4 regions of the Paenibacillus sp. FSL M7-1046 genome follow, and region 3 is predicted to be linked to each of the others. Evidence: riboswitches for the same ligand, from Rfam matches in the RefSeq annotation. Region 3 holds a riboswitch; each other region holds the start of a gene.
What was found. A riboswitch is a leader RNA that binds a small molecule or an ion and turns the genes downstream of it on or off. The one in region 3 is predicted to bind cyclic di-AMP.
Positions count from the first base shown of each region.

Region 1: another riboswitch for cyclic di-AMP. It lies ahead of NYE29_RS31585 (KamA family radical SAM protein); the one in region 3 lies ahead of NYE29_RS09525 (C40 family peptidase).
Region 2: another riboswitch for cyclic di-AMP. It lies ahead of NYE29_RS26555 (hypothetical protein); the one in region 3 lies ahead of NYE29_RS09525 (C40 family peptidase).
Region 4: another riboswitch for cyclic di-AMP. It lies ahead of NYE29_RS07125 (hypothetical protein); the one in region 3 lies ahead of NYE29_RS09525 (C40 family peptidase).

Region 1 covers NZ_JBBOXB010000001.1:7,029,885-7,033,495, reverse strand. The annotation lists gene NYE29_RS31590 (helix-turn-helix transcriptional regulator) at 1-351, shown strand, start outside; gene NYE29_RS31585 (KamA family radical SAM protein) at 406-1,542, opposite strand; cyclic di-AMP (ydaO/yuaA leader) riboswitch at 1,674-1,812, opposite strand; gene NYE29_RS31580 (hypothetical protein) at 1,796-2,065, opposite strand; gene NYE29_RS31575 (HAD family hydrolase) at 2,234-2,914, shown strand; gene NYE29_RS31570 (mannitol-1-phosphate 5-dehydrogenase) at 3,001-3,611, shown strand, end outside.
Region 2 covers NZ_JBBOXB010000001.1:5,955,732-5,959,342, forward strand. The annotation lists gene NYE29_RS26550 (flotillin family protein) at 78-1,499, opposite strand; gene NYE29_RS26555 (hypothetical protein) at 1,522-2,040, opposite strand; cyclic di-AMP (ydaO/yuaA leader) riboswitch at 2,226-2,413, opposite strand; gene NYE29_RS26560 (spore germination protein) at 2,732-3,611, shown strand, end outside.
Region 3 covers NZ_JBBOXB010000001.1:2,208,431-2,212,041, forward strand. The annotation lists gene NYE29_RS09515 (M1 family metallopeptidase) at 1-1,076, shown strand, start outside; gene NYE29_RS09520 (hypothetical protein) at 1,088-1,918, shown strand; cyclic di-AMP (ydaO/yuaA leader) riboswitch at 2,139-2,277, shown strand; gene NYE29_RS09525 (C40 family peptidase) at 2,335-2,763, shown strand; cyclic di-AMP (ydaO/yuaA leader) riboswitch at 3,149-3,291, shown strand; gene NYE29_RS09530 (C40 family peptidase) at 3,297-3,611, shown strand, end outside.
Region 4 covers NZ_JBBOXB010000001.1:1,664,278-1,667,888, forward strand. The annotation lists gene ytxJ (bacillithiol system redox-active protein YtxJ) at 59-385, shown strand; gene NYE29_RS07115 (glutaredoxin family protein) at 382-624, shown strand; gene NYE29_RS07120 (hypothetical protein) at 821-1,237, opposite strand; cyclic di-AMP (ydaO/yuaA leader) riboswitch at 1,344-1,532, opposite strand; cyclic di-AMP (ydaO/yuaA leader) riboswitch at 1,953-2,135, shown strand; gene NYE29_RS07125 (hypothetical protein) at 2,260-2,769, shown strand; gene NYE29_RS07130 (hypothetical protein) at 2,798-3,250, shown strand; gene NYE29_RS07135 (hypothetical protein) at 3,328-3,516, opposite strand; gene NYE29_RS07140 (hypothetical protein) at 3,596-3,611, opposite strand, start outside.

The sequences.
Region 1 (3,611 bases), 4.8 Mb from region 3:
GGGTTGCCTTCCAAGGCGAAATTATGCCTGCGTGTCGAGGATGGGGCATACTTGACAGTTACGGCCAGCAGGCTTGAAGGAAGCGGCGGGAAGACGGAGCTGGCCGTTGCCTTTGTCTATGCCAAGTCCTCGGAGATCTTCCGGCTGCTGGCCGATGCCTGCCAGCTGACCGCCAGGGAGAAGCAGCTGGCCGAGATGCTGTCCCGGGGATTATCTACCAAGGAGCTGGCGGAGTCGCTGCATATTTCTGCGTACACCGTACAGGATCACCTGAAATCGATCTTCTCCAAGACCGGCGTATCCAGCCGGAGAGCACTCATCAGCAAGCTGTTCTCACAGGGGATGGAATAGCCGGTAAGCACGCTAAACAGTCCCGATGCTGATACAAGGGGACTGTGCTGGCTTTTATAGGAGCTGCGGGATCTGGGAAGTGTAAGCAGGATGGGTCCAGTGCTTCTCGCTGCCGGGAAGATCATCGAACCATTCTGCATCCGGTGGACATTCCAGGATCATAAATTTGCCGTACTCCTGCGCTCTGGACTGATGGTATTTCAGATAGGCCATGCCGTCTTCAATCGCCAGTATCTCGATTTTGCCGGAGGAGTGGCTCATGGATAGACGGACTCTTTTACCCAGACCTGAGGTTCTGGCCTTGGCTTCCTCAACAATGTTGTAGACACGCTCCAGCGGCAGAACGAACTCGCGGTTGCCGGCAATGGGCCGGTTCACGAAGAAATAATAGGGAGTGACTCCGGCCCAGGACAGCCGGTCGAGCAGTTCTCCGAGTACCGCCGGATCATCGTTGATGCCTTTCAGCACCGGCGTTTGATTAACCACGATTGCCCCGGCATTATGAAGTGCTCTGAATGCTTGTTTGGCTTCGGGCGTAATTTCCCGGGGATGATTAATATGCGCCATGACGTAAATGCGTTTGTCCTCCGATGAATAGGTACGGATTAGTTCCAGCAGTTCTTCGTCCTGATAAATGCGCATGGGATTAAATACGGGGATTTTGGAGCCCAGCCGGATAATCTTCACATGGTCAATGGATCTCAGACTTTCGATGATGAAGCGCAGCTTGGAGGTAGAGAGAATCAGGCTGTCTCCGCCGGTAAGCAGCACATTATTGATCTCAGGATGATTCCTGATGTATTCCAAGCCCGGAGCCACATCGGTTTGTGCTTCCTTCACATCATTGCGGAACAGGCGCTTGCGGAAGCAGTAGCGGCAGTAAGCTCCACACACCTCGGAGACAATCAGAAGGGCTGTTGTTCTGTATTTGTGCTGACATCCCGGCACTACATAATTCATTCCCTCATCGGATGCATCCCAGCAGCCGTACTCCGCAAGTTCACCTTCACTTGGAATGACGAGCCTGCGGATCGGATCACCCGGGTCGTCCCAGTCGATCAGCGACAGATAATAGTCATTGACCCGAAAGGCGAATTTGCCGGTGATCTCCTTCAGCTTTTCTTTCTCCGTTTCAGACAGCATGGCAACCTTGCTGATATCCGTTATGTACCTTATCTTTTGCACTTGCATCTCTCCTTGGTCTCATAGTGTGAGAAGTAAGGGAGCCTTGAGGTCGATAGCCAAACTGCTGCCAGCAGGGTCATGTGAATACAAAAAAGAGACCCTTAGCAAGGGTCTCTGGTTATGAATATACCTAAAAAAGCAGACCCATCCACTACTGACGAGGTTAGCTGACGGACTCGGGTAAGATGGTACCCTACATTCTGTGAATGATTCGCCCCAAAAGACTGGTTCCCCCGCTTTCCTGCCCAAAGGCTGGAAATTAAGCGTAGATAAAGTATAACCCGGAAAGTTTTGAAAAGTCAAAGCAAAACTTGCCAGCGGCAAGGCATACGGGACCAAGCCCAATCAGCAGAGTAGAAATTTTTTTTGTTGAGGGGTTGCCGGTCTTCTTGAAATGCATCATACGCAGAGTCCCGGCCGCAAGACATAGAAACACGAAATCCTTTGCACAGAAAGGTTTTTTTGGTGCAAACAGGAGCGACCGGGAAAGCGTTTTTTTAGGTTTGTCCCCGGTTTCGTTTTTGTGCAATTGTAACCGTACTCATGTGATGGAAGATAAGCTGCCCCGGTTGACGCGGGCAGAAAACCTTTGTTATGGTTTTTACAGACAGACGCCAGCCGGAAGCATTTTTGGAGGCGAATTGCACGCTTTTGTGTGAGCTTAGCTTACCGGACTACTGCGAGGGAGATGGTTGATTTGATCAAAGGGATTATATTTGATTTTGACGGAACGATTATCGACACGGAAACAGCTTGGTACACCGCTTTTAGCGAAGCCTATGGAGAGCATGGGGTAGACCTGTCGCTGGAACAGTATTCTACTTGCATAGGCACCAGCCTTAACAGTTTTAATCCCTACGAATATTTGATGACTGACCTTAAGCTGCCTATCGACCGGATGGCATTCAGAATAGCGGTCCAGCAGAGGCACAGCAAGCTGATGGAGCTGGAACAGATGCGGCCGGGAATTCAGCAATATCTGGATGCTGCCAAGGACGCCGGACTGCGGATTGGCCTTGCTTCCAGCTCCTCTATGGACTGGGTGGAACGGCATTTGGAGCTGCTGGGCATACGCGATTATTTCGAGAGCATCCGCACCTCCGATCATGTGGAGAAGGTGAAGCCTGATCCGGAGTTGTATAACCAGGTCATGTCCTCTCTTGACATTAAACCACATGAGGCAGTCGCTATTGAGGATTCGCCAAACGGCGCAAGAGCTGCAGCTGCTGCTGGAATGTTCTGTGTGGTGATCCCGAATGCCATTACCCGCTTTCTTGAATTTGATATGCCGCATCACCAGACCGAAAGCCTGAGTCTTTTGGACTTCGATCACGTAGTTTCCCGGAGTTGCTTCGAAATCTCTGGTGTGCAGGTATAAAACACTACAGTGTACTAATTTCTGCGTATAACAACTATAATTTGTGAAATTATAAAGAGTTGAAATTACTTAAGGGGGACACCGATTTGAGAGCCGTACATTTTGGAGCGGGCAATATTGGCCGGGGATTTATCGGTCCAGTGCTGTCAGACTCCGGTTATGAGGTTTGTTTTGTCGGAAGAAATAGGCTGAAAATCGCTCAGCTGCAGGAACGGGGGCGCTATCCTGTTACCCTTGCCAATGATGAGCGGGACCGCTTTATTGTGGAGAATGTAACCGCCCTTCATCTGAAGGACCAGGAACAGGTGGCCCAAGCTGTAGCAGAGGCTGAGATCGTGACGACAGCGGTCGGGCTAACAGCGCTGAAGGACATTGCCGGAGCCATCGCGCAGGGTATTGAGAACAGGCTAAACAGCAACGCCTATCCGAAGCCGCTTCATATTATTGCCTGCGAGAATGGCGTAGGGAGCAGCCAAAAGCTTAAAAATCTGGTCTACCGCCATTTAAAGCAGCCTTTAAAGGGGCGTGCAGACCGCTGTGTCGCCTTCCCCGATGTTATGGTGGATCGCATCGTTCCAGTACAGACGCATAAAGATCCGCTGGAAATCGTAGTGGAGCCGTTCAGTGAATGGGTCATTCCCCGCAGCGAATTAATCGCTGATTATACGGAAATCAAAGGCGTCCATTATGTAGACTC
Region 2 (3,611 bases), 3.7 Mb from region 3:
GTTTATTCGCACTACAGAAGTTTTCCATAATAGAGCGTTGCTTATGCAAGGAATTCAATATCCCAGCTTGTATAGAACTATTGCTCTTTATCCCGGCCGAGCAGCCCGCTGAGAGCCTCTGTCACGTTCATACCGGTAAGCGACTGCGTCAATTCAGGAATCTGGGCCATGATTTTGGCGATATCGCCGGTAATTTTGTTCACGCCGGAGGATGCTCCATCCTGGGAAATCACTGTAATCTTATCGACCTTGGCCAGCGGGGAAGCGATTTTGTCAGCCAGCTCTGGCAGAACCTTCAAGAATTCCACTATAAGTGCGGCTTGCGTGAACTGTTTGTACGCTTCAGCTTTCTTCTCCAGTGCCCCCGCTTCCGCCGCTCCGGCCAGTTGAACAATTTCTGCGTTGGCTTTCCCCTTCGCCAGCTCTGCTTCCGCTGTTGCCAGCCCCCGTTTGGTCATTGTGGCCGCCTCTGCTTCCGCCTCAAGAATTTTCCGCTGCTTGGCTGCTTCCGCTCTCATGATCGTAGCCTGGTTCTCCGCCTCAGCAGGCTTAATCACCGTTGCCTCCAGCTCCTTCTGTTTCAGCTCAACTTCGATTTCCCGGACGGTCCGGTTGGCCTCCGCTTCCATCTGCGTGATCTTGACCTGTTCGGTAACCAGCGACTGCTTGATTTTGTTCTGCTGCAACTCGTACGCAAGATCCGCTTGTGCTTTTTTCACTTCAGTCTCCAGTTTAAAGTCCGCCTGCTTAATGTTCAAATCCTTCTCGAACAGAGATTCCTTGGCGCGGGCGGCGGTTCCCGCTTCAATGGTGGCCTGATGCGCATTGGCTTTGGCAATGGAGGATTCTTTCTCTGCTTCGGCTTGCTTGATCTGAATGTCGCGTTCCGCTTCCGCCTTGGCGATGCTGGCATCGCGGCGGATGCGCTCAATTTCCGGAACTCCCATGTTGTCGATATACCCTTTGTCGTCAGTAATTTTCTTAATGGTGAAGCTGACCACCTCAAGCCCCATCTTGTCGAGGTCTTCCGAGCAGGTTTCCCGCATCTTGCTGTTGATTTCGTCAGGTGTCTTTAGAATGGATTCCACCGTTAATTGTCCGATCAAGCCGCGCAGATGGCCTTCCACCGAATGCAGGATAATCGTCTCGCGGTCTTCTTCCGGCCTGTCGATAAACTGCTCACTGGCAGTCAGAATAGCGGTAGGATCGCTTTTAATCTTAATTTGGGCAACCGCCTCTAGGTTGAGCTTGATGCCCTGCCGGGAGAACATCGCCTGCGCCGGGATGACATCGAAGCTCATCAGCATCATGGAGATGGTCTTATTGTTTTGGAAGCCGGGAATGACGAACGTCCCGCCACCCTGAACCACTCTTTTTCCGCCGAGGCCGAATACAATCATCGCCTGATTGGGCGGTACCTTTTTATAAGCGTTCACGATACTGAACAAAGCCAGCAGGATAACAACAACAATTGCCGAGATTAAATAAAGAATAACCATTCGGTTCGACACTCCCCGTTATTTATAATTGTTCGTTTTCCCTCTCGAAGAGGGTGACTACCGCCATTCCTTTATCCACCTTCAAAATAATCACCCTGTCACCCTTGACGAGCTGCTGGCCGGTTTCTGCCCGCACACCAATAGAACGCATCGTTCCATGCAGCACATATTTCATTTCTCCAACTGCTCCATCCACAGCTGAAATACTGATGTACCCGAGTTGTCCCGCCTGCTCATAATCCATTTTATTCATGCTACTGTCATACCGAGTCATCACCCGGGCCAACACCGCATACATCAGACAGCCCAGCAGCAAGGCAAGCACGGTGCAGATCAGCACCACTGCTAGCATATTCATTCCGCTGAACCGGGTAAGCACATAACCACTGCCGCCCCAAACCGTGACAAACACCATCAGAGGGAGTATGGGCATAAAGCCCGGACCACCAGCTTCGCCACCTCCCACATGAAGATGACCGGCCAGGCCATGCCCATGAAATCCGCCGCTGAGGAGAAGCAGCAATCCAACCCAGAAGCACACGATAAATACAGTAACGATAACAATCCCCCCTTGAAAGCAATTTAGATAGTGCCCAATGACTCTTATTATCGTTGTTATAGGATTTCTAAACACTTATACAGATCATCTTTCCTTTCTGCATGCGCAGCAAAAAGACCACAGAAGCGTCAGGGCTCTCCGTGGTCGGTTAATCGATCATGGCGCTCATCCTCTCTCTTCGAGGCTTACGGGGTTAGCTGACGGATTCGGGCAGCGAGATTGCCCTACCTTGTAAGAAGCGGCTTTTCAGCACGCAGCAAGGATTCACCCCAAGTGAGCGGCAGCTATCTGAGCAAAAGCCGCATTCACCATTGGTTCCCCCGTTCCCATTATCGGAATTCAGCCATTTGAGAACAGTTAAAATATATTCGGTTGTTGATTTGAATCTTACGCCTGTGACCATTTAATGTAAAACGTTGCGGATGGCAAAAGAAGCTTAAAATGCCACCACTTCACGAATGAAGGCGCATTCTTTGGTGTTGCTCTTAAGCGGTCGATGATTTGCTCATTTTTGCTCCGCTTCATGTCCTAGGAAAACAAAACAGAAACGTATGCTGCTCAACATCATCTGCCGTACTCATCTGTATCACACATTAAAGTTCCTGTCAGGAATATTCTGCAAATCATTCGGGAACGTTAAAAGCAAAATTAATCGAAAGTTGAGCGCCTTATTATGACTAACCAAACTCAGACCTCATTTCCTTCTGTAAATCAAAATTCCGATTACATCGAAGCCGCACTGTTCCATACAAGTGACCTCAAAAAAAGAAGCTTATCCTTTCAGGGAAAGGAAGGAATGGTCTTTTATCTGGACTCTCTCACTGATACGGAATTGATTGAACGAAACGTGATTGTTCCTTTTAGCCGTAATCAGGACAAAGACCTCTCTGAGCTTTTCACGACCCTTAGTTTCAATTTGGAAACACAACTAAACCAAGGCATTCAGGGACTTCTTGAAGGAAGCTGTCTTTATTTTTTAGAAGGAATGTCTGAATTTTATGTCCTCTTCACTCCTGCCAAATACGAACGAAGCATTAGCGAGCCTGAGAATGAAGGGGTTATTCGGGGAGCTCATAACGGTTTTATTGAACAAATGAAGGTTAACTTATACCTGATCCGGAAACAAATAGCATCCCCAAACCTTATTGTCCGCTACTTCACACTTGGGAAATTCGCCCCCAAACAGGTAGGCTTAGTATATATGGAGAACATCGCCAACCCAGAATTGATAAAAATTGTAGAATCAAGAATAAAGAAGATTTCGATCGATTGGGTAATCTCCACTGGCTTTATTCAGGAATTAACGGAGGATAACTCCTTCTCCATATTTCCACAACTAATAAATACGGAGCGTCCGGACCATACCTCATCCTATTTACTGGACGGATATGTCGCCATACTGCTGGATGGGGACCCTACAGCTCTGATTTTGCCGGCGAGCTTTTTCAGCTTTTATCAGACACCGGATGACTATAACAATCGATGGATGATCGCTTCTTTTGTCCGGTTTATCCGTCTGATCGGCTTTGTAACAGCATTTCAGTTGCCTGCGC
Region 3 (3,611 bases):
CCGAGGAGGCTTTCTCTACAGACCATGTACCGGGCGTGAGAATCAAGCTTTATCTGGACCCGCTGCATAAACATCTGCAGGAGCGTTATTTCCAGGCAGCGAAGGCCGCCCTGACCAACTTCAGCAAATGGTACGGACCTTATCCTTACTCTACATTATCCATCGTCGTACCTCCCAAAGAGGGCAATGGCGCCGGCGGGATGGAATATCCCACGCTGGTTACTGCTTTTGGCGCAGCCGAGGCTTCTCCGGGGACCTCTCTGGAGCGCACGGTCATTCATGAGATCGGCCATCAATATTTCTACGGGATGTTAGCCAGCAATGAATTCGAGGAGGCCTGGCTGGACGAAAGCTTCACTTCCTACGCCGAAGACAGGCTGATGGAGCAGGAGTATGGGGTATCATCCAATCATGTCCTGCAGGCCAGCCTGGTGACATCCTCCCAGCCGCTTGACCTGGAAACTTGGAAATACACTCCTGCTGATTCCTATGCCCGAAATGTGTACATCCGCGGCAAGCTGGTGCTGAAGGATATCGAACAGCAGGTCGGAACCAAGACGATGGATACCATAATGGCGGCCTATACCCGTAAGTTCCGCTTCCGGCATCCTTCTACCGCTGACTTCCAGAAAATCGTGGAGAAGGTGACCAAAAAATCCTGGCAAGCCTACTTCGACCAATATGTATACAGCGGCGGTTCTCCGGATTTTTCGATTGATCATATTAAAATCTCTGACCCTAAAAAAGAGGGCGGCGATGACAATGCCCGTTACGAAAGCTCAGTAGCGGTCAGCAATAAAGGAAATCAGTATGGTGACGTCCCTATAAAGTTCACCTTCCTGGATGGCTATACTGTCCAGCAGTTTTGGAATGGGACAGAGAAGGAAACCACCTTTCAGCTAGCCTACAAAGCGCCTCTTTTGTCCGCAGAGATTGATCCGGAGCACTCCATTCTGCTGGAGAGTAAGCATCTCAACAATTTTAGACTGGCGGAGCTGGAGCGAAAGACGCTCTCCCGCTGGACGCTTAGTGCAACGAAGCTGCTTGAAACCCTGCTCGGAACTCTTGTCTGGTGAGGTGAAGGATTGTGAAAAGATCGATAACCCGCGGCTGGGACAGCATGAAAGAGCAATTTTATATTCTGATTCTGCTTTTTATCTATCGGCTGCTTTGGGGCTATTTCCTGTACAGATTCGTCAGGTCAGCCCTCATCCCGGTGCTGCTCCGTTACCCCGATACACACGCCGGCGGCAGCGGAATAGGCAGATTGCTGTATTATATCGAAGGACAGACTGCACTGGGCACAGACCCCGGGGTGCTGCGCTGGCTCTGGCTGCTGCTGGCCCTCTCAGCGCTACGGCTGCTATGCTCCCCCTTTATCCGTGCAGGGCTGCTGCATGAGCTGCACCAGGAGCGCAAAGGGGAGCGGGGAATGTTCTTTTTTCCCGGAATGAAGCTTTACGGGCTCCCCGTACTGTTGTTCAGTCTAGCGGAATGGCTTCTGGCTGCAGCGCCGCTGTATTGGCTTCTCCCCAAAATGTACGGGCTTCTCCTCAGCGGTATTCTCGATTATACCCTGCTGCTGCGACTGGTTCCTTATGTTCTGGCCTGGCTCCTGTACTCCTACCTGATCCGCATTCTGCTGCTGTACATGCAGTTTGGCTACACCGGAGGAACAGGCATGTTCTCTTCCTTGCTGGTTGGCCTGAGGGTAATCCTCCCTTCCACCTGTATATCTGCACTGTTCGGCGCTGGCGGAATGCTTCTGCTGCTGCTCTCCGGAGTGACCGCACTCTTCTGTCCAGGCCTGCCCGCACTGCTGTTCCGGCAATTTTCACCGCTTCCCTCAACGCTGTTCAAAATGTGGAGCATAGCGGGGCAGTATCACCTTTGGTGCAGCAAAACATTTCCACAATAATTACGCCAGTCCCTTGGCATAATAGAAGAGTCACTGCCCCAGATAAAGGGCGGGACTCTTCTTTTGGTTACAACGTGATTTAGGGTATTTGCAAAACTGTAAATCCTCTGGTACAATGATGCCTGTACCAGTAGTAACAACTTTGTAATCTTTTGAAACTAATTTGAAGTAAATGAATGTGCCTTTAAGCATTTAACCTTGTCGATACGTCACTGTTTCGGTGCATAAAACGCCAAATTCCCGGCACCGGGAAGTGGGGGAACCATATTTTGGGTGAATTGATCTCGCTTTAGAGGGGTCATAGGGGAACCTTCTACCGAATCCTTAAGCTAACCTCGCAGGCCTTGGAAGGAGTACATCTTTTGAAAAGTCATAATTTTAAGAAGAAATGCACCGCAGCAGCATTAGGGCTGGTGATGGTGTTCACGCTTGGAGCAGGGAGCGCTTTCGCCGACTCCAGAATGGATACTGTTATTACAAAAACACTGGGAACGACGTATAAAACCGGAGGCATAAGCACTGCCGGCTTTGATTGTTCTGGATTCACCAAATATGTATTTAAGAATGTTGGCCTTACCTTGCCCCGCACTTCCAAAGCACAATTCAGCGTTGGAACCGCCGTATCACGGAATAACCTCCGTTCCGGCGACCTGGTATTCTTCAATACCCTTGGCAATGGAGTCTCCCATGTCGGCATTTATGTCGGCAACGGAAAATTCGCCCAATCCTCTTCATCCCGTGGTGTAACTATCAGTTCAATGAGTCAATCCTACTGGGCCAACCGCTACGTTGGAGCCAAACGAGTAATGAGCACAACAGCTTACAAAGCTATCGCTTACGATTGACATCCCTCAGGAATTTCATCCTCCAATAAATAATTGTAACTTATAGAGATCCGGAAACTGATTATTGCCGTAATCATTTCCGGGTTTTTCCTTTTTGTCTTCCTTATTCTACCTTTTACACGTATTTGAGGCCTGTGAAACACCTTTTTACTAAAAATCCCAACAAATCTAAGATAAAGCTTACTCAGCGCGTAAAGATAAGACCTTAAAAGCAAAAATAACTCTTAAAAAGTGCAAATATTATGCATTAATATGTTTTAAGTGATTGCCAAGTGGCGAAGTCTTTGTTACAATTATCGCAGTGAGTTTTTAGTAACATTTTTGTAATTATTCAATCGGGTTTTACAAAGGTTTTGTCATGTATTGGTTAACAAGCTAATCCTAATCAACAGTCGTGCCGAGTTCCCTAACCATTAGGGAAACGGGGGAACCGATTTTGGGTGAATTGACCTCCTATTCACAGAGGGGTCATAGGGGACCTTCAACCGAACCCTTAAGCTAACCTCGTAGGCATTTGGAAGGGGTATTCACTTTTGAAGAAGAAGCTAGCAGCAGCAGTACTAAGCTTTTCCATTATGCTTACCATCGGAGCAGGAAGCGCTTTCGCGGATTCCAAAATGGATAAAGTCATCGACAAGGCCATCGGAAGTAAATACGTATCCGGCGGTGTATCGACCAACGGCTTTGATTGCTCCGGATTTACAATGTACGTTTTTGATAAGATCGGTATCAATCTGCCACACCAATCCGGTTCCCAATACCAAATGGGTACTGCCATTTCCCGGGACGATCTGAGAGCGGGAGATCTTGTATTTTATAATACAAGCGGTAAAGGTGTATCCCATGTC
Region 4 (3,611 bases), 540 kb from region 3:
TAATTTTGAACTATGTTACAATCGTAGTTACAAGTACTTATAGGAAGGTGAGATACCGATGTCTATCCAACAACTTCACACTCTGGAAGAACTGCAGCAATATGTTGCGCAACCAGGTAAAAAACTGCTTTTCAAGCATAGCACTACCTGCCCGATCAGCGCCAAGGCCAACGAGGAATTCACTGCCTATACGCAAGGCTCCGAGACTCCAGCTGCCATTGTCCATGTGATTGAAGACCGTCCGCTGTCCAATCAGATTGCCGAAGATTTCGGGATCAAGCATGAATCTCCGCAGATCTTCCTGCTGGAAGACGGCGAAGTCCGCTGGAACACCTCCCATTGGAAAATCACCCGGGACGCCATCAAGGCAGCTGTGAGCCAATGAGCCAGCCGGTAATTGTCTATTCCACCACAGGATGCAGCGACTGCAATCAAGTGAAGCAGTGGCTAACCGAGCAAAAGGTTAGCTTCGAGGTGCGTGATGTTATGACAAGTACAGTGTATCAGGAAGAAGTCGAGAAGCTGGGCTTCATGGGTGTGCCTGTTACTGTGTACGAAGGCCGCGCAGTCAAGGGCTTCAACGTTTCCGAACTTAAGGAGCTTATTGGAGCAACCGCTGAATAATTCATAGCGTGAGGCATATAAATATTTATATTCAAGTGGAAACGGCTTTGCCGTCCTTTTTAAGGACGGTACCGTTTCAGCGAGAAATAGAAGGATAAGTTATCGTGTGAAACATATAAATTCTTATATTTTTGAAAAAGGCATCTCCTTGGACCTCTGTCCAGGAGATGCCTTTTATTTGCCCTTTTATTTGGCCTTATCCTGGATTCGTTGAGACATCCGCCAGAAAAGAGACATTTCCGCTGTGGGAATAGATGACGGAATCCGCTCCAAGTCCTTTATAGACCAGTCTGGGATTCATCGAAGTCGTAATTACGTATATTGGCTTTGTCGTCCAGGTCCGGCACATCTGGATATACCGGCAGCATAAGGTCACACTGCTCTCGAACAGAAATACTCTGCCTACCGGAAAAGAGGGGCGGAACCATGTATTCTGATGATGTGTATCCACCACAAGATTGACCTCGATTCCCAGTTCCTCCAGACGCCGCTTCTCCGCTGCATTGTTGGCGATTCCTGCGATCTTGTAGCCTCTGAACTTTAAGATTTTGATAAAATGCTCCCCCGCTTTAGTCGGAGCGTTAATGAGTACATATTCTTCCGAATTCGCCATATCTTCCTCTCCTCCGGCCTAGGACTTCCATTCATTTGCCCGTACGAACACAGCAAAAAACCACAAAGGAATTCCCTCTGTGGTCCAATTAACGGTCACATTGTGCTCATCCTCTCTAATACGCTTACGAGGTTAGCTGTCGGATTCGGGCAGTGAGAGTCGCCCTACCTGTATCCATGCGAGCATTCTCTCGCACTTTCACAGGATTCACCCCATAACCGGCTCCGACTCTCACATCGGCTGCCGATTGTTGGTTCCCCCGCTTTCCATAACGGAAATTAAGCGGACTGCGTATTCGATTGTGTAGTAAACAGAAGTAATCATACTCTGGCGATCACGGCCTTGTAAACCGCCAAACCTGCCAAAATAATGCATTTAGTAAACCCAATCCAGATCGGGTAGCGCTTACTTAAGCCTCAATCTCATCATTCCTCTTATTTACTCGGCTTATCAACGATTTGCGAAAAAGCATTCAGCGTTGTGATTATATTCACCCGCTGTTGAGCAAATTGCCTTTTGGGCTCTAATCACCCTAAATCAAAAGCAGTCGTATGCACGAGATAAAAAGCTGAAAATCGTTGATAAACACCCTTTTAGCACTTCTTATCGTTTCTTTTGCCATAATCCCCTGAAAATCGGCTCAGAAGAATGTTTTTTTCTTTTTACAAAGCTCATGCGAAAAGGTATGATTCGGTTTGAATCCAATGCATGAAATGCGATATGAACGCTGAATTCCCGCAATGCGGGAAACGGGGGAACCATCAGGCCCGCAGGGCCTTACCTGGAAGATAAGAATCTTTCTTGGGGTGAATCCGAAGGAGACTGTGGTCTCATTAGGTAGGGCGACTCTCACCGTCCGAATCCGACAGCTAACCCCGTAAGCGACTAGAGAGAACCTTGATCCGCCACGTGTTTTCGCCAGGTGTATTTAAGCCTGTACCAAAACCGCAGCAGAGGTCCTCCTCTGCTGCGGTTTTTTGTGCTGAGGCTGCAGCTTATAAATGGGTAGGAGGGAAAACGAAATGAACCAGCGCAGGCTGTCACGTATAGAAGTGTTTGTATTCGATGCCCCCTGGCCATTCCATCATGCCGCGGAGTCATCCGGCAAGTGCCGGTATGGTGTGCTGAAGCTTACGTGCAAGGCTGGGTGCAGCTGGGGAGCGGGGATACTGTCTGCGGAAGGCGATCATTTTGACGTCATTAAATGGAGCAGCTTTCTGAGAAGTATACGCAATCACAGGCTAGAAGAAGCCATAGAAATTGTACAGCAGCTAGGTGCGCAGTGGGAGCCGGGTCAGCAAGAAATCGTGCAAACGGCCCTGCTGGATTTAAAAGCCAAGCTGCAAGGCAAGGTCGTCACGTCACATCTGCAAATGGTCCCCTATTCCCGTACGGCTGGGGCCGGCGGTACGCCCCCCTTCAGACGGATGTACTATAAACCTTCAAGTTCCCTGCTGCATAAAGGCAGCTGGCAGGAACCGGACATAGCCGAGCTAATGGACAGATCCATCACTTATTTCTCCATCTTATAATTTCTTATTCAGGAAGGAACGTGAAGACATGCCAGACCCATTATCCCCGGAATGGACAGCTGCCAGCGAGTTTGCGGAATATGTCCAAAAGAACACCGGAAATATTTATGCACTCACCAGTCTGCTGCTGGGAGAGGGTGCCGTTGCGGAAAAGACTGCGATGAAAACCTTCACTGAGCTTTATACCCGGTACCTTCATGATGATTTCATCCCGCAGCCTTTCTCTCTGGATGCGTACCGGGAGTGCATTCAGCAGTGCTCCCGGGCTGCGGAGGAGTGCAGCCTCTTTGTTTCCAATGGATTAGCCTGGGAGGATCAGATTGTGCAGGTGTTATGGTACGGCATGCTGCTGCCCCTGCCGGCAATCAGCACCATTCTTGAGCAAAGCGTGCCGGTGCTGAAAACCCGGCTGAGACATGTGCGCGAGCAAATGTGCCGGTTGGAAACGTTGCGGCCTGAAGCAAACTTGTTTGTTGTATAGCTTCGTATGGAATATAGCAACTTGTCAAAGCGCATGAAAAAGCCGCAGCATAGTGCTGCGGCCTTTTCTATTTATACTCAGCTCTTGCCCTTGCCGCCTTTTGCGAATCTCCAGGCCGCTGTACAGCAGCCCAGCAAGCCCACTCCGAGCATTAACGTCTGCAGCACACCCAGCAGGGTAGAGCCCTCCGGCTTAAGCATGCTGCTGAGCAGAATCAGCAGAATTGAAGCTGCGAGGATCGCGGGGATTTGATTGTTTTTTTTCAAGATTACCACTCCTTATCTTATTAAATAAGGTACACTATAACCCTTCATTTAACCAGCAGGATCCTGAACTCTCCATTCTCTATATGTAGAGACGT